3 regions of the Alteromonas sp. 38 genome follow, and region 3 is predicted to be linked to each of the others. Evidence: predicted binding sites of a transcription regulator. Region 3 holds the regulator's gene; each other region holds the start of a gene.
The links. Region 3 encodes LexA, which represses DNA repair genes until DNA is damaged. Its sites were predicted from a motif close to TACTGTATNNNNATACAGTA; they were not measured.

Region 1 (6,112 bases), 3.5 Mb from region 3:
GTCATTACATGGTTTAAGGTTTGCCGTATAGATCTGGACGGCAGTATACCAGAGGCAGCACTCATTCCGCTCGCACCTTTAAAAGAACAATGCCTTTGCCTGTCGGCAACTAAAATATGCTAAACTTTGCGCCCTAAAATCAGTTTTATGAAGTGAGAACGCCTGAAATGAACGCAAACAGTATTAACTCTATCAGCGAATTTTTATTGCATGCAGGTACAGAATATATTGTTTTTGATATGGGTCGAAGACTTACCGCTTTAGACAATCAGGCGTTTTTGGATATTGAGAATGGCTCAACTGTTGCGCCCTTCCCTCGCCAGCAACATGCGTGGTTCGGCATTGTTTTTTGGAATAAAAATAGCTCAAATCAGCACTATATTTGGTTTATCAAACTCCCTCTAGACGAGCAGGGATTAGTGGTAGCGGCTTCAAGAAACCATTTTCTGCAAATTATTGTCGATGCACTAGGCCAATCAATTTCTGATGATTCTGAAGCGGCTAACACATTGCCAGATAATCCTTATTCATTTGTGCCCGCGCAGTCATTACTTGCGCAATTTAATGCACTGGTTCGCGCGAAGCTGAATCAGCCAATTAGCGTCAGCGCACAGTATGTTATCGCCTACGTGAAAGCGCCGCAGGTGGCTGACTGGCAAACCATTCCCTTACAGGCAATTGCGGATGTGGTCATTAGATTAGACTCAATGGAAAACGCTCAAGAAGTGCAAGACAGTGTGCTGCGTAACTTTTCACTTTTTGCCGAACCATTTCAACGGGCTTTTATGGAAATGGCCGAAGTTGCGAACGTATCTGAGCGGCTTAACCAATGCATGCTTTCAGTGTTAGACGGTGATGAAATAAGTTTAGCCGCGCTACGGGGTTTGTCTTGTGAGACCAAAAACGACACTATATATACGCAATTAGTGTCTCACTTTGAAGCTAAGAAATTGAACCGATTAGATATATTAAGTGTTATTGCTGCCCGCCATTTTCAGCAAATGGACGAGAAATTACTGCTGCTATTTTTTGAAGCGGTTGCCGAGGTCGATAACCAAGAAAACTATAATGGCGACGTATTCCGCGGCTTCTTCTCTGATCTTGTTCAAGTACCCCAGTTACGTGAATTAGTACTAGGCATACTAAGAACCCCAGAACGCAGTGACTTACTGGCCAGCGCAATTGGCACGCTGTTTTCACAAACTAGGGGTAATGAATGACACTTCTTGAATTAACCTTATGGTTAGGCTTAGGCTTTGTCGCCTTTCAGTTTTGGCGCATACGAAGTATTTCCGAATTTACCGATAGTTACTTGCGCCAGTATTGCAAAAATAATCAACTGCAACTGCTCAGCATTGCCAGAGCCAAAACCCGCATTACTTTCAACTACAGTAAGCCTGATTGGCATAACATTTTTGTGTTTGAATTTTCAGGAAATGGTGAAGACAGATACAGCGGAGAAGTAGAATTGGTGGGTAAACATATTATTAGAACGACCTTACCACCTCACAGGGTAAATTAGCTTTATCGGGCTTGTTAGCTCGCTATGAAAATAGATATAAACAAGATGACTGTGCCGAACAGGAATAGGTGCTAACAAAATTAACGTTTTTAGTGGTAACGCTAAAAATTAAGCAAAAAAAGGGGTAGCCTCTCTGCTACCCCTTTTCCTGGAATTTTGAGTTTCCCTCTCTGCGTTCCTTTGCGACTAAAATCTTCCCGATTAAAATCCATATACGCCCCTTTCCATCTTCTCTCGCGTGTTCCCGTGCGAGTTACCCATCCTTGCGTAAATCCCTTTCCATTTATCCTTAACATCCCACCTATCCTACACGTGGGGGCCTCATCCTAAGGCTGTTCCTTGCCAGCATAAGCTGGTGTTCCTATCCTTTCATCCTTTCTGCATTACACATCCTGTGTAACTTGCTCAATCCCTAAGCGGTCCGTTCGTTCCTGAGCTGCCTTGCTCTTACGCCTCCTGCGTAAACTATCCTTGCTTAAGCCTTCCAAGCTTTCCTTTACGATACATCCTGTATCTTTCCTTTTTATGACGATCCTTCGCCAAATCCTTTCTACTTCCTGCTGCGATTCCTTATCGCCTGCGCTTTCCTTGCCTGTCCCTGTGGTAATTCCATTTCAGCACATCCGGTGCGCTTATCATCCCTGTAATGCTTCCTGCTTTTCCATCTCCCCTCACTCCTGTTAAGGGATTCTCTTCCTTAAGTTGTCCAAGGTTGTCCTTAAAATCATCCTGACTCATCGTGTTTCCCTGTGACGCCATTAATAATATCCCTACCAAGAATTCCTGCTAGGTAGAATTACAATAAATTAAGGAGAAAATAAGGCGCTAAAATGATCTAAAAATGAAAAAACCATATAAATCAATAGCATTAGACTTTAGTCTAGATTTAGACCACGATAAAAAACCCACATTTCCTACACTTTTGTAAGAAATATCGTACAAAGCCAGTCGCCATTATGACCAATTGCGAATTTAGGCGACAGTTACAAGCACCATTAAGACGAGTATTTTCTGTACTTTGATTGCTTGGCGAATGAGAATCCACTAAAATACTGTATAAATAAACAGTATTTTAGAAGTGTATGCTTAAATTTATCCCTATCACAGCACAAGCGGGCATCGTAGGCTTTGAATCGCCTGCCGCAGAATATACAGAACTAGGCTTGAGCCTAGACTCTCTCCTTATCGATAAACCTGCTGCTACCTTCATTGGCTACGCGCAAGGCAAGTCGATGATGGACGATGGCATTCACGACGGCGACCTGCTGATTGTCTCAAGAGCTGAAGATATTTCAGACATGTGCATTATTGTGGCGACCTTAAACGGCGAGTTCGTCTGTAAGCGTGTAGACAAACGCCACGGCTGTTTGCGTTCTTCATCACCATTGTACAAACCTTACTTTTTAAAAGAAGGCGATGAATTTTCAATAGAAGGGGTGGTAACGCGCTCCATTAGACTTCACAAAACACTACACCGCCGCCTAGGAGGCGAATAGTGTTTGCGCTGGTAGATGTCACCTCCATGTATGCATCGGTCGAGAAAATCTACAATCCTCACCTGCGAAACAAACCCGTTATGGTTTTGAGCAATAATGATGGCTGTGTGGTCGCGGCCTGCCCTATTGCCAAAAGATTAGGGTTTAAAAAGTTCGTACCCTATTTTCAGGTGAAAGAGGAAGCAAAAAAAGCAGGGGTTGTTGTGTGCTCGTCTAACTATGAGCTGTATGCCGATGTGTCTTCGAAAATGTTTTCTGTCATGTCTCAATTCTGTGATGAATTGCACGAATACAGTATTGATGAAGCTTTCATGCGCTTTTCGCCACGCCTACATGATAGCGAATGGCTGGCCCTAGGATATGAAATAAGAAAAACCATTTGGCGGGAGGTAAAGCTTCCCGTGGGTGTTGGATTTGGTCCCACTCCAACCCTTGCCAAAGCGGCAAATCACGCAGCAAAAAAGCTAGACGGCTTTCGAGGCTCAGCGGTTATTAATACGCCACAGGAAAAGCAGGCACTATTATCCCGCATGGCAGTAGCAGATGTATGGGGTATTGGTGGGCGCTTGGAAAAACGATTGATGGCCATGGGCATTATTAATGCTTATGCGCTTTCACAACAATCCCCCACTAAAATGCGTAAGTATTTTTCTATCGTGCTAGAAAATACAGTGAGAGAACTTCAGGGTGAACTAAGAATGACGTGGGATGAGATAAGGCCCGCTAAAAAAGAGATTTACAGTACCCGTAGTTTTGGAAATAGAGTTACTAAGCAAGATGAATTGAGAGCGGCGCTAGCGACCCATGCTGAAATAGCCACCAAAAAACTACGCGCTCAACATTCTCTCGCTCATAGCGCCACCTTCTTTGCGGCAAATTCGCCTCATGATGATGGCAGATATGTAAAGCGGTCGGCGCTTTCCAGCTTTGCTGTGCCTACCAATGATACTCGACACGTTATTCACGCAGCGTCTGATACGCTAAATAAACTCTTTGTTCCAGGCGTGCGTTATTACAAAGTGGGGGTGGGTCTGTTGGACATTTGCGACGAGAAACATCGCCAAGGCGATTTGTTTACGCCCAGTACGGACAACTCGGCATTAATGGCAGTTCTTGACAATACGAACGCTAGGTATGGCAAAAACACGATGCATTTTGGCGCTAGGGGCTTTCAACAAAGCTTTGCCATGAAAAGAGACTTTTTGACGAAAAGAGCCACTACCCGATGGGAAGAGATCCCAAGAATTAAATGTTGAGACGTGGGATAGCTTCTGTTCCGTGTTTCTACAGTTGCTTGCTTTGCCTGCTGATAACTTAAGACTTTTGAGCAAAATACGCCATGATTTCAGCCTTGGTCATTTTTTTTGTTTTATTAGAAAAGCAATAGTAGTCTGGGCGTTGATCGCTGAAGTACTGCATATCCATTTCTAACCCATCTAGTGCTTGAAATATACCAACAGGAATATTGTACTCGCCGGTCTCATTGAGCCTATAAAACAGATGGGAACCACAGTTGCCACAAAAACCGCGAGAAGCCCAATCTGACGACCGGTGAATGCTTACGTTATTACCAGTAGAGGTTGTGTCTTCGAATTTAACCTGCGTACCGCATTGTAATGCGAACAGCGCCGAACCGCCCCACTGTCTGCAAGAATCACAATGGCAAACAGTGAATTTAGGATTAATATTCTCCGCCATTACGGTAATAGCCCCGCACAGGCAACTTCCTTGCGCACTTATCATTTACATACCACCTTATTTATTAAACGACGTAAAGTCCTCACCCAGTTTACGCATTTTTTATGACAATTTATGCAGGCTTTCGCCTAAACATTACATCGCCTTTTACGTGAGATAGGCTTAGCTCTCCCACCACATCATAGTTATCGTCGTTAAAAAAGGGCTTATGTTTAGCTACTGTAACAAACACTGCTACCCCTTCACTTTTAGCATCTTCTTCCACTACGCTGTCAATAGCACCTAATAGTGTATGTCCTAGTCCATGGTGTTGATAATCTGGGTGAACGGCAATGAAACTTAGCATATGAAAGTTAACTGCGGGGACCAATGCTCGCACTTTTTCTTCTTTTTCTAACATTTGCTTGGTGCCAAAAAGACCAGCGGTAAGTAGCATACGTAAACGCCAATGCCAATAACGGCCAGAACCAAAAGCAGCGTCTGGCGCAGTGAGGCATGCAACCGCGAGTAATCGCTCGCCATCGAACAACCCTACTATAGGCTGCTCTGCCACCCAAAAAGCGTTCAATTCTTCTCTGATAGCAGAGCGCAACCGACTCTCATAACCTTCTTTTTCGGCTTGAAATATGTCGCTAAAAAGTGGGTCGTCTACGTACGCATTAAATAAAATTGATGCAGCAACTTTCAAATCATCAACACCAAGGTAAATTGCTTTGATAGCCTTAAGAGATGGTACTAGTGACTCCACTACTTCATCTACTATGGCTTCGTTAGCCCCTTGTGCATTCGTCACTTGGCCTTCGGTTAGCGTATCGTTTGTCATGGGGCTACCCTCATTAATCTTCGGATTTATAGCCACAGAAAGCAAAAAGTGACCAATTTATGGTCACTTTACGGTAAAAACACTGAAATGTTAAATTAATGTTACCTTAATTTATTAGGTGATATGCGCTATCACCCCAGCCCACAAGGCCGCTATCTTTAAATACAATCGGGGTACATTCATCTTTTGTTGTTATACCATCACCCATGGTTCTTTGAGTACGGTAAAACAAAACACGATAGGTACCGTCTTGCTTTTCATAAAGCTCGTTGAAATCAGCTACACCCATTTTTCTTAATACGCTTTCATAGCTCATTCCTGTTTCAAGGTTCGAGATATGCTTGCGGTTATTGTACTCTCGATCTTCTACATCAGTACCGTAATGGCTATCACTTCCCCCACCTACAGATACCACGCAACCGGTAAGTAAAAATGATGATGCTAATGCGAGTGGTAAAATAATTGATTTCATGTGATTTCCTCTGATTTTTATCGTTTATAGTCTTTTATAGGCAAGAGTGTAATCAAGAATGAGACCAACTATTCAAGCAATTGATTTAAAAGTACTTATTT
Region 2 (6,112 bases), 4.6 Mb from region 3:
TTAAGGTCTTTACATAGTACCTTACCCTAACGATTCCGTAACGTTTAAGCCTAACGATTTTCGACCATTGCCCGTATTCATAGACCATTGTAATATTCACGCTCTTCAAAGCATCATGAAATTAACGACAACTTATGACAAAAACAGACCCTTTGTATCGCGTGCAGTTCGTCAGTAATGGGGAGCGCTACGATGTGTACGTCAAATCACTTTCTCAAAGTGGCTTATTTGGATTTGTAGAAATAGGTGAATTTGTGTGGGATACCCATACCGGCATAGTGGTAGATCCCAGCCATGAAAAGCTCAAATCAGAGTTCTCAGACGTTACCAGTACTTACATTCCTATGCATAACATCCTTAGAATTGATGCGGTCAGTAAAAAAGGTACGGCCAAAATTACTAAATTAGATAATAAGTCTGATAAAGTGATGCCTTTCCCTAGCCCAATTTATACACCTAACAAAGAGTAACCCGCCGAGATAATCCGGCTTAAGGTTACCGGAGGCTCTAATGTATCGTTATTTGTTACTTTTTACGCTGGCTATGAATAGCTTTTCTTCTATGGCGAATGCCAATGAGGATAAACCTTTTTATGCTCTGTTAGACGAAATTTGGCAGTATGAGCTAAGTGTTTCTCCGCTTCTCGCGTCGAGACAAGGTGATAGTTCGCAAAATAACAAGCTACCCGATATTTCACCAGAAGGGTTGGCAACGCAAGATCAACAATGGCAAGCGTATCGTAAAGCGTTAAAGGCGTATTCTAAGGAAAACCTATCTGATGAAGCGTTTATTTCCCTACTTATGCAGCAATATCGGCTAGAGAACTATATTAGCCAATATCACTTCCGCGCTTATCTTATCCCCATAAACTCCGAATACGGTTTTCATGGTGCCATGGCATCATTGCCAAATTTATCCACGTTTAAAACTGTGGAGGATTACCAAGCATATATATCTCGTTTGCATGCACTTAAACCCTACTTTGAACAGCAAATTGTCTATATGCGTCAAGGCCTAGAAGAAGGTTATACTCAACCTAAGGTTGTTTTAGAAGGCTTTGAAAACGCTGTAGCCGCCTATATTGTGGATGATGCAACTAAGAGCGGCTTCTACAAGCCATTTCTCCAGTTTTCCAAACACATTGATACTTCACAACAAGCAGCGTTGAAGCAACAAGGCCAAAAAGCTATCGCCACCAGCGTAATGCCAGCTTACCAAGCATTTTATGACTTTATGGTTGATGAGTATATTCCTGGCGCCCGAGCCGCCATTGCTGCTAACGAGTGGCCTGATGGCAAAGCTTATTACGCTAATCGCGCTAAGCATTACACTACAACAGATATAAGCCCCGAAGACATTCACACCCTTGGCTTAAAAGAAGTGAAGCGCATTCGCGCTGAAATGCAAAGCGTAGTAGATAGCCTTAATTTCGATGGCAGTATTGATGAATTCATTACCTTTTTGCGTGAAGACCCACAATTTTATGCCACCAGCGCAGAAGAGCTGCTTAAAGAAGCCTCTTTTATTGCAAAAAAAATGGATGCAAAATTACCTTCGCTATTTGAATACTTGCCTCGCACACCTTATGGTGTAGCGTCGGTTCCCGATAGTATCGCCCCTAAGTACACCACGGGTCGTTATATTCATCCAAGTCGTGACGATCAGCCTGGTTACTATTGGGTAAATACTTATGCACTAGATAAGCGCCCGCTTTATGCCCTTCCAGCACTTACATTGCACGAAGCTGTGCCTGGCCATCATTTACAAATATCTTTAGCTGCGGAATTAGAAAATTTACCCATGGTTCGTCGTAACACTTATATTTCGGCCTTTGGTGAAGGTTGGGGTTTGTATTCTGAATTCTTAGGAATTGAAGCGGGAATCTATGAAGACCCCTATGATAATTTCGGCCGCTTAAGCTATGAAATGTGGCGCGCGTGTCGTCTTGTAGTAGATACCGGCATGCACACCATGGGATGGAGCCGAGATAGAGCCATTGATTTTATGATGTCCAATACGGCTTTGTCAGAGCACAATGTGAATACTGAGATTGACCGATATATATCATGGCCTGCTCAAGCCCTATCCTATAAAATTGGTGAAATTAAGATAAAAGCGCTGCGTGAAAGAGCTGAGGTTGCACTAGGCCAGCATTTCAACGTACGTAAATTTCACCGAGCAGTATTGGAAAATGGCTCTGTACCTTTATTCATATTAGAGCAAAAAATTAATCAATTCATAGAAGAACAAAAGGCGGCAATGTAATGATATTTGCATTTGGGATCATAGGGCTGCTTGTCCTGTTTTTGATTTATCTAGCGCTTCGTGTGCAAACACTACAACGAGAACTTACGCTTACACGCTCATCAGCAAAACAAAATGGCAATAAAGTTAATCATGCCTATAGAAACTTAGTGCTAGTGACAGATGCGTTAGAAAAAGCGTATGCAGCTCGCATTGAAAGTGCTTACAAAAGTCGCTTGATAAGTCAGCAACAACATACTGCTCTTATGCCGCTTATGCATAACTTCTCAAGTATCGTAATGGCTTGCTGTGAAAAAGGCGCTACGCTAGAAGAAGCATTAGACTCTGCATTAAGCAGCACCGATGTATCGCAAAGCGATGTACGAGACGTGATTAAAGAAATGCCTGGCCCCATTCGTATGGCATGGTCTAAAAATAGCGCTGATGGCTTTATCGCGGCCTGCCAATTAATTACTAGTTCGGTTGGCGGTAACACTAAAAAAAGCCCTGCCAGTAGCGATTCCAGCACAGCATAAAAATTTGAGTAACTTTTTCAGATAGTTAGATGTCTTCTCAGATTTAACTATTCGCCTCATCTTGAAAAGACAAGCCTCTACACTATAATACTGTACATACATACAGCATTATAGTGTTATGAATATTCCTACATCACCCATTAATGAAACTCGTTCTAAAGCGGCGCTTTTTGATAAGCACCCTCATATATGGCGAGCCCGAGAGAAGCCTGTAAGCGAAAACAAATTTTTGCTGGGTGCTCGTGTTTTAGATGAAGCCCTGCACGGTGGTATCGCTACTTCCGGAGTAGTAAGAATTGCGTCATTAACCGGTATTGGGGAAATCACACTTTTTAAACAGGTTTTGACTACGCATCGGGCGCACAAACTGCGTGTATTTATAAAACCTCCAGCTCAGCTCCAAGCGCCTTGGTTAAGCAACTTAGGCGTAGACCTAGAACAAGTCATCGTTGTGCTTCCAAAAACAGACCAAGAAGCCTTGTGGGCAGCAGAGCAATGCTTAAAAAGTGCTGCTTGTCACTGTGTATTGCTTTGGAATAATACCATGGAAGCAAAAGCAGCTCGGCGTTTGCAAGTGGCTGCATCGCATAACGATACACTTTGCTTACTGTTTACCTCCCCTCATCACCAAGGGGCTTCTTTTCCTATTACTCTCGACTTAACTCTGCATATTCGTGATGCGAAATTGGTTGTTAACATCATTAAACAACGTCATGGATGGCCCGTTTCCGATATAGTCATCCCTCATTCATGGACCCCTAACAACCACGCTATTCAAGCAGCCATGCAAAATAATAAGAAAACCGAGCCAGCATTACACTCGGTGATTTAATCATGCTATGGGCTTATTTTTACTGTTATCAGTTAACCCTTGATGCCTATAAAAAAGATGGTGGCTTTACCGACTGTGAAACTCCCGCTGTGGTTTATCACGAACAAGGCAATCAAGTAGTACAAGCTAATTCGCAGGCTATTAAAGAAGGTGTTGAATGCGGCCAAGGGCTTGCACAAGCCGCTGCGCTCTGCCCTCACGTACACATTCTAGCGTTTAATCGTGAAGCCGAGAAAGAGACGCTTCTATATCTTGCACATCGGATATACCCACTCGCATCAGATATTGTAATTGACTCTCACAACGCCATTGCTATTCGATTAGACAATTTACTGCAGTATTACGGTGGCCTTGACGCTTTATGGCATGTACTTATAAACGAACTACATTCTGCGGGTATTCATTTTTACTTCTCGACAGCATGGGGGGTGGAGGCAGCTCGTCTTCTCGCTCACAATAAAACAAACAGTTATACCGATAATAAAGAAAGCATAACATTGCTATTGTCACGGTGTAAGCTAGAGCAAACCTCGCTTGATTCAAAAACCATTGCCACACTTGCCAAGGTAGGAGTTAGGCAGGTAGGTCAACTACTTAAGCTTCCTATTCATGAACTTGGACAGCGCTTCTCAAACGATACGATTCGCTATTTAACCGCCCTGCGGGGGGAAACCTTTCCCAAATACGTTTTATTCAGGCCTTCGATAAGTTTTCAGCAAACGAAAACGCTATCGTTTGAAGTGGAAAACACTCAACACTTATTACCGAGTATTAAAACCCTGCTAGTTACGTTAGAGCACTACTTACGCGCACGAAATTTACTCACCTCATCTATTCTTTTTCAGGTGCACTTTAGAGAAGAAGAGCCCTTATCAATAGAGGTTAATGGGGCTATGCCTTTTGCAACACAAAAGGACTGGTTGGCGCTGGTTGAACTTAAAGTTGAGACTCTTCTGCTGCCAGAACCCGCCGTTGCTATATCCCTAACCTGCCAGCAATTCGAGCCCATTGAAAATGATGGAAACGATTTATTTTCCCATCGATTTACCACCGTGGCACAAAAGCAACTTATTGGAAAATTAAAAGCCAAATTAGGCGATGACAGTACGCTTCATCCTAAGGCGGGAAACAGCCATGCGTTTGAAGGCATGACAGTAAATCAAGTAGAGGAAACTACACCTGCTTATACCGCTGATATGGCTCCTGCGTTCTTGTTTCTACACCCTAAGCCCTTAAACCTAGCGACACGTATTTGCTTTGGCCCTATACGACTTCAGACACAGTGGTGGAGTGGTACTGCCAGCAAAAAAGATTATTTTATAGCCGAAACTAGTCACGGTGTGCGCTTGTTAGTCTTTAAAGATGCTAAAGCCTGTTGGTGGACACAAGGCGTATACAGCTAATGTATAGCGAGCTTTTTTGTCAAAGCCACTACAGCTTTTTAACAGGAGCATCTTCTCCTGCACAGTTAGTGACTACCGCCTCTTTTCTTGGATACGAAGCGTTAGCGATTACCGATGAATGTTCTGTAGCGGGCGTGGTGCGAGCTTATGCTGAAATAGAACAGCAAAAACTCCCTATTAAGCTCATTATCGGCAGCTATTTTCGCTTCGATGATGCATTGTCTTTTGTATTACTCTGCCCCAATAAAGCGGCATATACCGAACTTTGCCGCATAGTTACTAATGCCAGAAGGCGCAGCCAAAAAGGTGAGTATCAACTTGCAGAATGGGATTTGCGGACGATACGTCACTGCACGCTTATTTGGATACCCAGTACGCAGGAAGAAAAAGATAATTACTGGGCGACTTGGCTAACCAGCCTACCCAATATCAAAACATACATAGGTGCTCAACGTTTACTTGATGGTTATGACCATCGCCGATTTGCGACTTACACACAACTACAGGAAAAATTTGAGTTTCCTATTCTTGCTTGTACTGGCGTGCTTATGCACCATACGGATAACCTTCCACTTCAACATGTTCTTCATGCCACCCAAGCGCATACGCAAGTAAGTAAATTGGGGCGAGCAGCACTAAGCAATGCTGAGCGTAGCTTGCGTACCGTTTCAAAATTAAAAAAGCTTTTCCCTGAAAAGTGGATTTTCAATGCTATTGATGTCGCGAGAGACTGCCTTTTTTCGTTAGCAGAACTACGCTATCAATATCCTTCTGAACTTATACCCAAAGGTGCATCGCCCACTTCATATTTAAGAGAGCGCGTAGAAGCAGGGATAAAGGTGCGTTTCCCAGATGGCCTGACCGATGCGCTTAGGGCGCTTATTGAAAAAGAGCTCTCACTTATTCGTGAACAAGAGTACGAGTACTTTTTTCTTACCATTTACGATATTGTTCAATTCGCCAAAGCGCGCAAAATCCTCTATCAAGGTAGAGGGTCGGCAGCTAACTCTATTGTGTGTTATTGCTTAGAAATTACCGCCGTTGATCCACGCCAAATCAATGTGCTTTTTGAACGCTTTATCTCTAAAGAACGAAAC
Region 3 (6,112 bases):
TTGATAATCATCGTGATTTTAAAGATGGTGAACGTTACGCCATTAACCCAACTTATACATGGATGGCTAACGACGACACCACGGTGGTTGCATCTTACGAATACGTAAATGATGATCGTTTAGTCGATAGAGGTATACCCTCATTAGATGGTGCACCGCTTGAAGGCTTTGACGACACCTACTTTGGTGATCCAGACTTCAACAATACTACCCTTGAAGCGCATATTGCCCGTGTTCGTGTTGATCATGCACTATCGCAAAATTGGAACTTGAACGGTACCGTTCAGTTTGCTGATTATGATAAAGCTTACCAAAACTTGTACCCCGTTAACTTTGACGCTGATGCAGGCACGGTTACGTTAGATGGGTATCGTGATACCACCACTCGTGAAAATGCGCTGGTTCAATTAAACCTTATTGGGCAGTTTGCAACAGGTGATATTAACCATACCTTACTAACAGGAATGGAGTACGGCAGCCAAGATACAGAAAATGCTCGTCGTGATGCGTTTTTTGCAGACAGTCAAGACGACCAAGTATCCTTCGTGTTTAGCGACCCCCTGGTTATTCCGTCAATGACGCTGACAGATCCGGTAAGAAATCGTGCATCAGACGTCACCTTTACCTCAGCCTTCGTGCAAGATGAAATTAAGCTTAACGAGCATTGGATTGTGGTGGCCGGTCTTCGCTACGATAATTTTGATATCGATGTGGTAGACACTATTGAAGTGGCTAACGGTGCTGACGATGGTAACAGCGGTTTCCTATCTAGTTCTGATTCACAAGTGTCACCCCGTGCAGGCCTAATTTACAAGCCAGCGGAATCTGTTTCGATTTATGCCAGTTACAGCAAATCGTTTTTACCTCGTTCAGGTGACCAATTCCTTTCTCTGTCGCTTACAAGCCAAGCGCTGGAAGCTGAAGAATTTGAAAATAAAGAAATTGGCGTAAAGTGGAATTTCTCTGACTCACTTAGCGTAACAGCAGCGGCATTTGAAGTTGAACGTGAAAATGGCACAGCGCAAGATCCTAACAATCCAGAAGCGTCTATTTTAACCGGCACCGAAACCAAAGGTTTTGAAGTGCAGGTGGTGGGCAAGCTTTCAGAGCGTTGGGTAATAAATGCTGGGTATAGCAACCTTGATGGCGAAGAAATGGGCCGCATTGTAGATGGCGCATTGGCGAACCGTGATTTAGCACAGCTACCAGAACACATGCTGACGTTATGGAACCAATATGAAGTAAACGATAAATGGCGTGTTGCATTAGGCGTGATTTATCAATCTGAGCAGTACGCGTCTTTAAACAATACCGTCGAACTACCTGATTTTGTTCGCGTAGACGCTGCAGTGTATTACGATTACAGCGAAGACATTAAAATTCAGCTAAATGTGGAAAACGTATTCGACGAAGACTATTTCCCATCAGCACATAACGACAACAATATTGCCACCGGCGAGCCGCTTAATGCGCGCGTGAGTTTGCAATATAAATTTTAGTCACGCTGAATAGTAGTGATAGATAAAGCGGCCTTTAATGGTCGCTTTTTTGTTGTGATTTGGCCGGAGTAAAAAACATGCTTTGCAACGCTTAGTGCTTGTCATTTCCTTTTAGGTGTATATACTTACAGGAACTGTATAGACAGACAGGTCTTTTATGCGCCCACTCACAGCAAGACAAACAGAAGTTCTCGAGCTTATAAAAACAACGATGCTCGAAACTGGCATGCCGCCTACCCGTGCAGAAATTGCCCGTCATTTAGGTTTTCGTTCTGCGAATGCCGCTGAAGAACATTTAAAAGCGTTGGCCCGTAAAGGCGTCATCGAAATCCTTCCAGGCACTTCTCGTGGTATTAAACTTAATATTCCTCTTGAAGATGAAGCCCCTGAAGAAGAAGGCCTTCCTCTTATTGGCCGAGTGGCTGCGGGCGAGCCTATTCTAGCGCAAGAGCATATAGAGTCTCATTATAAGGTCGACCCTGCCCTGTTTCAGCCTCACGCCGACTTCTTACTTCGTGTAAGCGGTATGAGTATGAAAGACATTGGTATACTTGATGGTGACTTGTTAGCCGTGCACCGCACGACGGATGTCCATAATGGGCAGGTGGTAGTAGCACGTGTCGATGAGGACGTTACTGTTAAACGCCTTGAAAAGCGTGGCCGCGAAGTATTGCTTCATGCCGAAAATGACGAGTTTTCACCGATTAAAGTCGACTTAGCGTCAGAGCCTTTTTCCATTGAAGGGATTGCCGTTGGTGTTATTCGAAATGCTGATTGGATGTAACCTTTTAGCTATTTAGTAAAGAAAGCGGCTTATAGGCCGCTTTTTTGTATGTTTACCATACCTTGCTTACACAATAATCGTATTTAAGTCTAAGAAATCCCTCAAAAGCCACCAGATACCGCTCCCGCATATTTTCTCCTATTTATGTCACCTTTTTTAGTGCTAACTAGCGCTATTTTAGTCATCTGTTTTGTTTGAAAAACAATCATAAGTGCGTAACTACCTTTTGATTATAAGAAACTTATTGCCAACTTCTATTCGCCCATCTCGTTCAAAATGAGCGTTTCAAACGGGCTCGCTAAATACCCGTGTAACGTCCATGCGCTGTGACGTCATTCACTTCTCTGTCATACCGCGTTGATTAAAAATTAAACGCTGCAATTGTTTTTTCTTAGAAAAGACTAGACTTGTGCGTTTTATTGAGCAATTCTTATACTGTATTTAACAAAATAATAACAATAGCTGTAACTTTGTTTTACAACTAAAGCTAGGCAGTTAAGTTAAAAGTTGGATTTCGAGTATCAGTTGCCAGAAGCGCAGCGCATCTAATGCGTTAATGCTTCTGTTATAACGGAGGTGTTGAGTGAAACGAGTAACGACACAAGCGGCGACACAAGCGACAAAGTGGCTTTACGGGCTTCCACTTTTGCTTACCTCGCCACTACTGTTTGCTGATGCAGCAACGGGCGAAGGCTCTTCCATAAATTTGCGCCGAGGCGCAACAGACATAAGTGGTCAAGTATACGACCTCCATATGTTGATGTTCTTTATCTGTATCGCAATCGCTGTTGCGGTTTTTGGGGTTATGTTTGCCTCAATGTACTTGCACCGTAAATCCAGAGGCGCTAAGCCCGCTCACTTCCATGAAAATGTAAAAGTGGAAATTGCATGGACAGTAGTGCCATTCATCATTCTTATTCTTATGGCTATTCCTGCTGCTAAAACCCTTATTGCGATGGAAGATACCAGTGAACCTGATCTTACCGTTGTCGTTACTGGATCTCAGTGGAAGTGGCATTACCGGTATATGGACAGAGACGTTGAGTTTTATTCGTTAATGGCGACGCAACGAGAGCAAATTGAAAACAAATTCGAAAAAGGCGCGAACTATCTGTTGGAAGTCGACCGTCCGTTGGTGATCCCCACAGGGCAAAAAGTGCGCTTTCTTATCACCTCTGATGACGTTATTCACTCGTGGTGGGTACCGGACTTTGCAGTGAAAAAAGATGCTAATCCTGGGTTTATTAATGAGTCGTGGGCAAAGGTGAACGAGCCAGGTATTTATCGTGGACAGTGTGCCGAGCTTTGCGGAAAAGATCATGGCTTTATGCCGGTTGTGGTCATTGCTAAAGAGCCTGCCGAATTTGATGCTTGGATGAATGAACAAGAAGAAGCAGCTCGCCAAGCGAAAGAAGAAGAGCAACGTCTACTGTCGATGAATATGTCGATGGACGAACTTATGGATGAAGGTAAGCGGGTTTACAACGCCACTTGTGCGGCTTGCCATATGCCTAACGGCGAAGGGTTACCCGGAGTTTTCCCTGCGCTTAAAGGCAGTGAGATGGTACTTGAAGACCAAACTGCACATATTGATATTGTGTTGAACGGTAAAACCGGTACGGCCATGCAGGCGTTCGGAAAAATGTTAAGCCTGAAAGACATTGCGGCTGTGGTGACCTACGAACGAAATGCGTGGGGCAATAACACGGGTGATATGGTGCAGGCTAAAGATGTTAACGCCGTCGTTAATGGGAACTAGGAGTGCGTAATGAGTAAAGCAACTGATGTCATTGCGCCGGATACCTCGGCGCATCACGAAGATCATGACCATCATAGCCATATTCCAAAAGGAATAACCCGATGGTTGTTTACCACTAACCACAAAGATATAGGCACTTTGTATTTATGGTTCGCCTTTATCATGTTTTTGATTGGTGGCGCCATGGCAATGGTGATCCGTGCTGAGCTATTTCAGCCTGGATTACAAATTGTTGAGCCAAACTTCTTTAATCAAATGACGACTGTGCACGGCCTTATCATGGTATTTGGTGCGGTAATGCCAGCCTTTACGGGGCTTGCAAACTGGCTAATTCCTATGATGATAGGTGCACCAGACATGGCGCTGCCGCGAATGAATAACTGGAGTTTTTGGATATTACCTGGCGCCTTTCTTATTCTGCTTAGCTCGCTATTTTTAGAGGGCGGCGGCCCGGCATTTGGTTGGACCTTCTATGCACCGCTTTCTACCACCTACAGTGGTGACTCAACCGCATTGTTTGTGTTCTCGGTACATATCATGGGTATCTCCTCTATTATGGGGGCGATTAACGTCATTGTGACCATATTCAACATGCGAGCTCCTGGCATGACGTGGATGAAAATGCCTTTATTCGTGTGGACTTGGCTTATTACTGCTTTCTTGCTTATTGCTGTTATGCCTGTGTTAGCGGGGGCGGTCACCATGGTACTGACGGATAAGTTCTTTGGCACCAGCTTCTTTGATGCAGCAGGTGGTGGTGACCCCGTTATGTTCCAGCATATCTTCTGGTTCTTTGGGCATCCCGAGGTGTACATAATGATATTGCCAGCCTTTGGTATTATCTCTCAAATTGTCCCTACGTTTTCCCGTAAGAAGCTGTTTGGCTACGCATCAATGGTTTATGCCACCGGCTCTATTGCGCTGTTGTCCTTTGTGGTATGGGCTCACCATATGTTTACCACCGGCATGCCGGTGTATATGGAAATGTTCTTCATGTTTGCCACTATGCTTATATCGGTGCCTACAGGCGTGAAGGTCTTTAACTGGGTGGCGACTATGTGGCGGGGCTCTCTAACCTTTGAAATGCCCATGATGTTTGCCATTGCGTTTATCGTATTGTTTACCATTGGCGGCCTGTCAGGATTAATGCTGGCCATCGTGCCGGTGGACTTCCAATACCACGATACCTATTTCGTGGTCGCACATTTCCATTACGTTCTGGTCACCGGTGCCATCTTCTCGATTATGGCTGCGGTGTATTATTGGTTACCCAAGTGGACAGGGAAAATGTACGACACGGCGCTAGCAAAATGGCATTTCTGGTGCTCACTTGTGTCGGTAAATGTGTTGTTCTTCCCGATGCACTTTGTGGGGCTGGCTGGCATGCCACGTCGTATCCCTGACTACGCCTTACAGTTTGCCGACTTTAACAAGTGGATAAGCCTTGGCGGCTTTGCCTTTGGGCTGTCGCAGCTAATCTTCTTAGCGCTGTTGATTAAAGCCTGTAAGAAGCAGGGTGAGCCAGTATCTGCCCAAGTGTGGGAAGGTGCCGAGGGACTAGAATGGGAAATTCCTTCTCCTGCGCCCTATCACACCTTTGAAACGCCGCCCGTTGTTAAATAGAGAAAATAGGGCAAGTAAGAAAAGGAGCTACCCATGACACAAGCAAATGCAAACAACAAAATGGTGATAAAACTCGTCGTTATTGTGTTTGGCATGTTTGGTTTTGGGTTCGCCCTGGTGCCACTTTACGACGTATTTTGTGACGTTACTGGTATTAACGGTAAAACTGACAATACCGCAGCGGTGTATGAGTCCATCGAAATAGACGAAAGCCGTGAGATAACAGTGGAGTTTATTACCCGCACTAACACTGGTATGCCGTGGGAATTTCGTGCGCAAACTAGTCGTATGAAAGTGCACCCTGGGGAGCTTAATACGGTGTCGTTTTACGTAAGAAATCCAGCGTCGAGCAATATGATGGCGCAAGCTATTCCATCGGTGTCGCCGGGTATGGCAGCGCTATATTTGAATAAAACGGAATGCTTTTGTTTTAATCAACAACCTTTA

Region 1: FLAVO9R_RS04580 (LexA family protein) is a predicted target of LexA. The motif match lies at 2,573-2,592, and genes of this name have one in related genera.
Region 2: imuA (translesion DNA synthesis-associated protein ImuA) is a predicted target of LexA. The motif match lies at 2,869-2,888, and genes of this name have one in related genera.

Annotation. Positions count from the first base shown of each region.
Region 1 covers NZ_LR733300.1:1,078,315-1,084,426, reverse strand. Annotated here, with positions in the region: gene FLAVO9R_RS04590 (DUF3549 family protein) at 168-1,220, shown strand; gene FLAVO9R_RS04585 (DUF3301 domain-containing protein) at 1,217-1,522, shown strand; gene FLAVO9R_RS04580 (LexA family protein) at 2,605-3,018, shown strand; gene FLAVO9R_RS04575 (Y-family DNA polymerase) at 3,018-4,274, shown strand; gene FLAVO9R_RS04570 (GFA family protein) at 4,333-4,761, opposite strand; gene FLAVO9R_RS04565 (GNAT family N-acetyltransferase) at 4,829-5,539, opposite strand; gene FLAVO9R_RS04560 (DUF3192 domain-containing protein) at 5,646-6,011, opposite strand.
Region 2 covers NZ_LR733300.1:7,651-13,762, reverse strand. Annotated here, with positions in the region: gene FLAVO9R_RS00065 (DUF1820 family protein) at 135-470, shown strand; gene FLAVO9R_RS00060 (DUF885 domain-containing protein) at 511-2,265, shown strand; gene FLAVO9R_RS00055 (hypothetical protein) at 2,265-2,780, shown strand; gene imuA (translesion DNA synthesis-associated protein ImuA) at 2,899-3,612, shown strand; gene FLAVO9R_RS00045 (Y-family DNA polymerase) at 3,615-5,015, shown strand; gene FLAVO9R_RS00040 (error-prone DNA polymerase) at 5,015-6,112, shown strand, end outside.
Region 3 covers NZ_LR733300.1:4,584,513-4,590,624, reverse strand. Annotated here, with positions in the region: gene FLAVO9R_RS19835 (TonB-dependent receptor) at 1-1,499, shown strand, start outside; gene lexA (transcriptional repressor LexA) at 1,657-2,283, shown strand; gene coxB (cytochrome c oxidase subunit II) at 2,867-4,042, shown strand; gene ctaD (cytochrome c oxidase subunit I) at 4,052-5,665, shown strand; gene FLAVO9R_RS19815 (cytochrome c oxidase assembly protein) at 5,699-6,112, shown strand, end outside.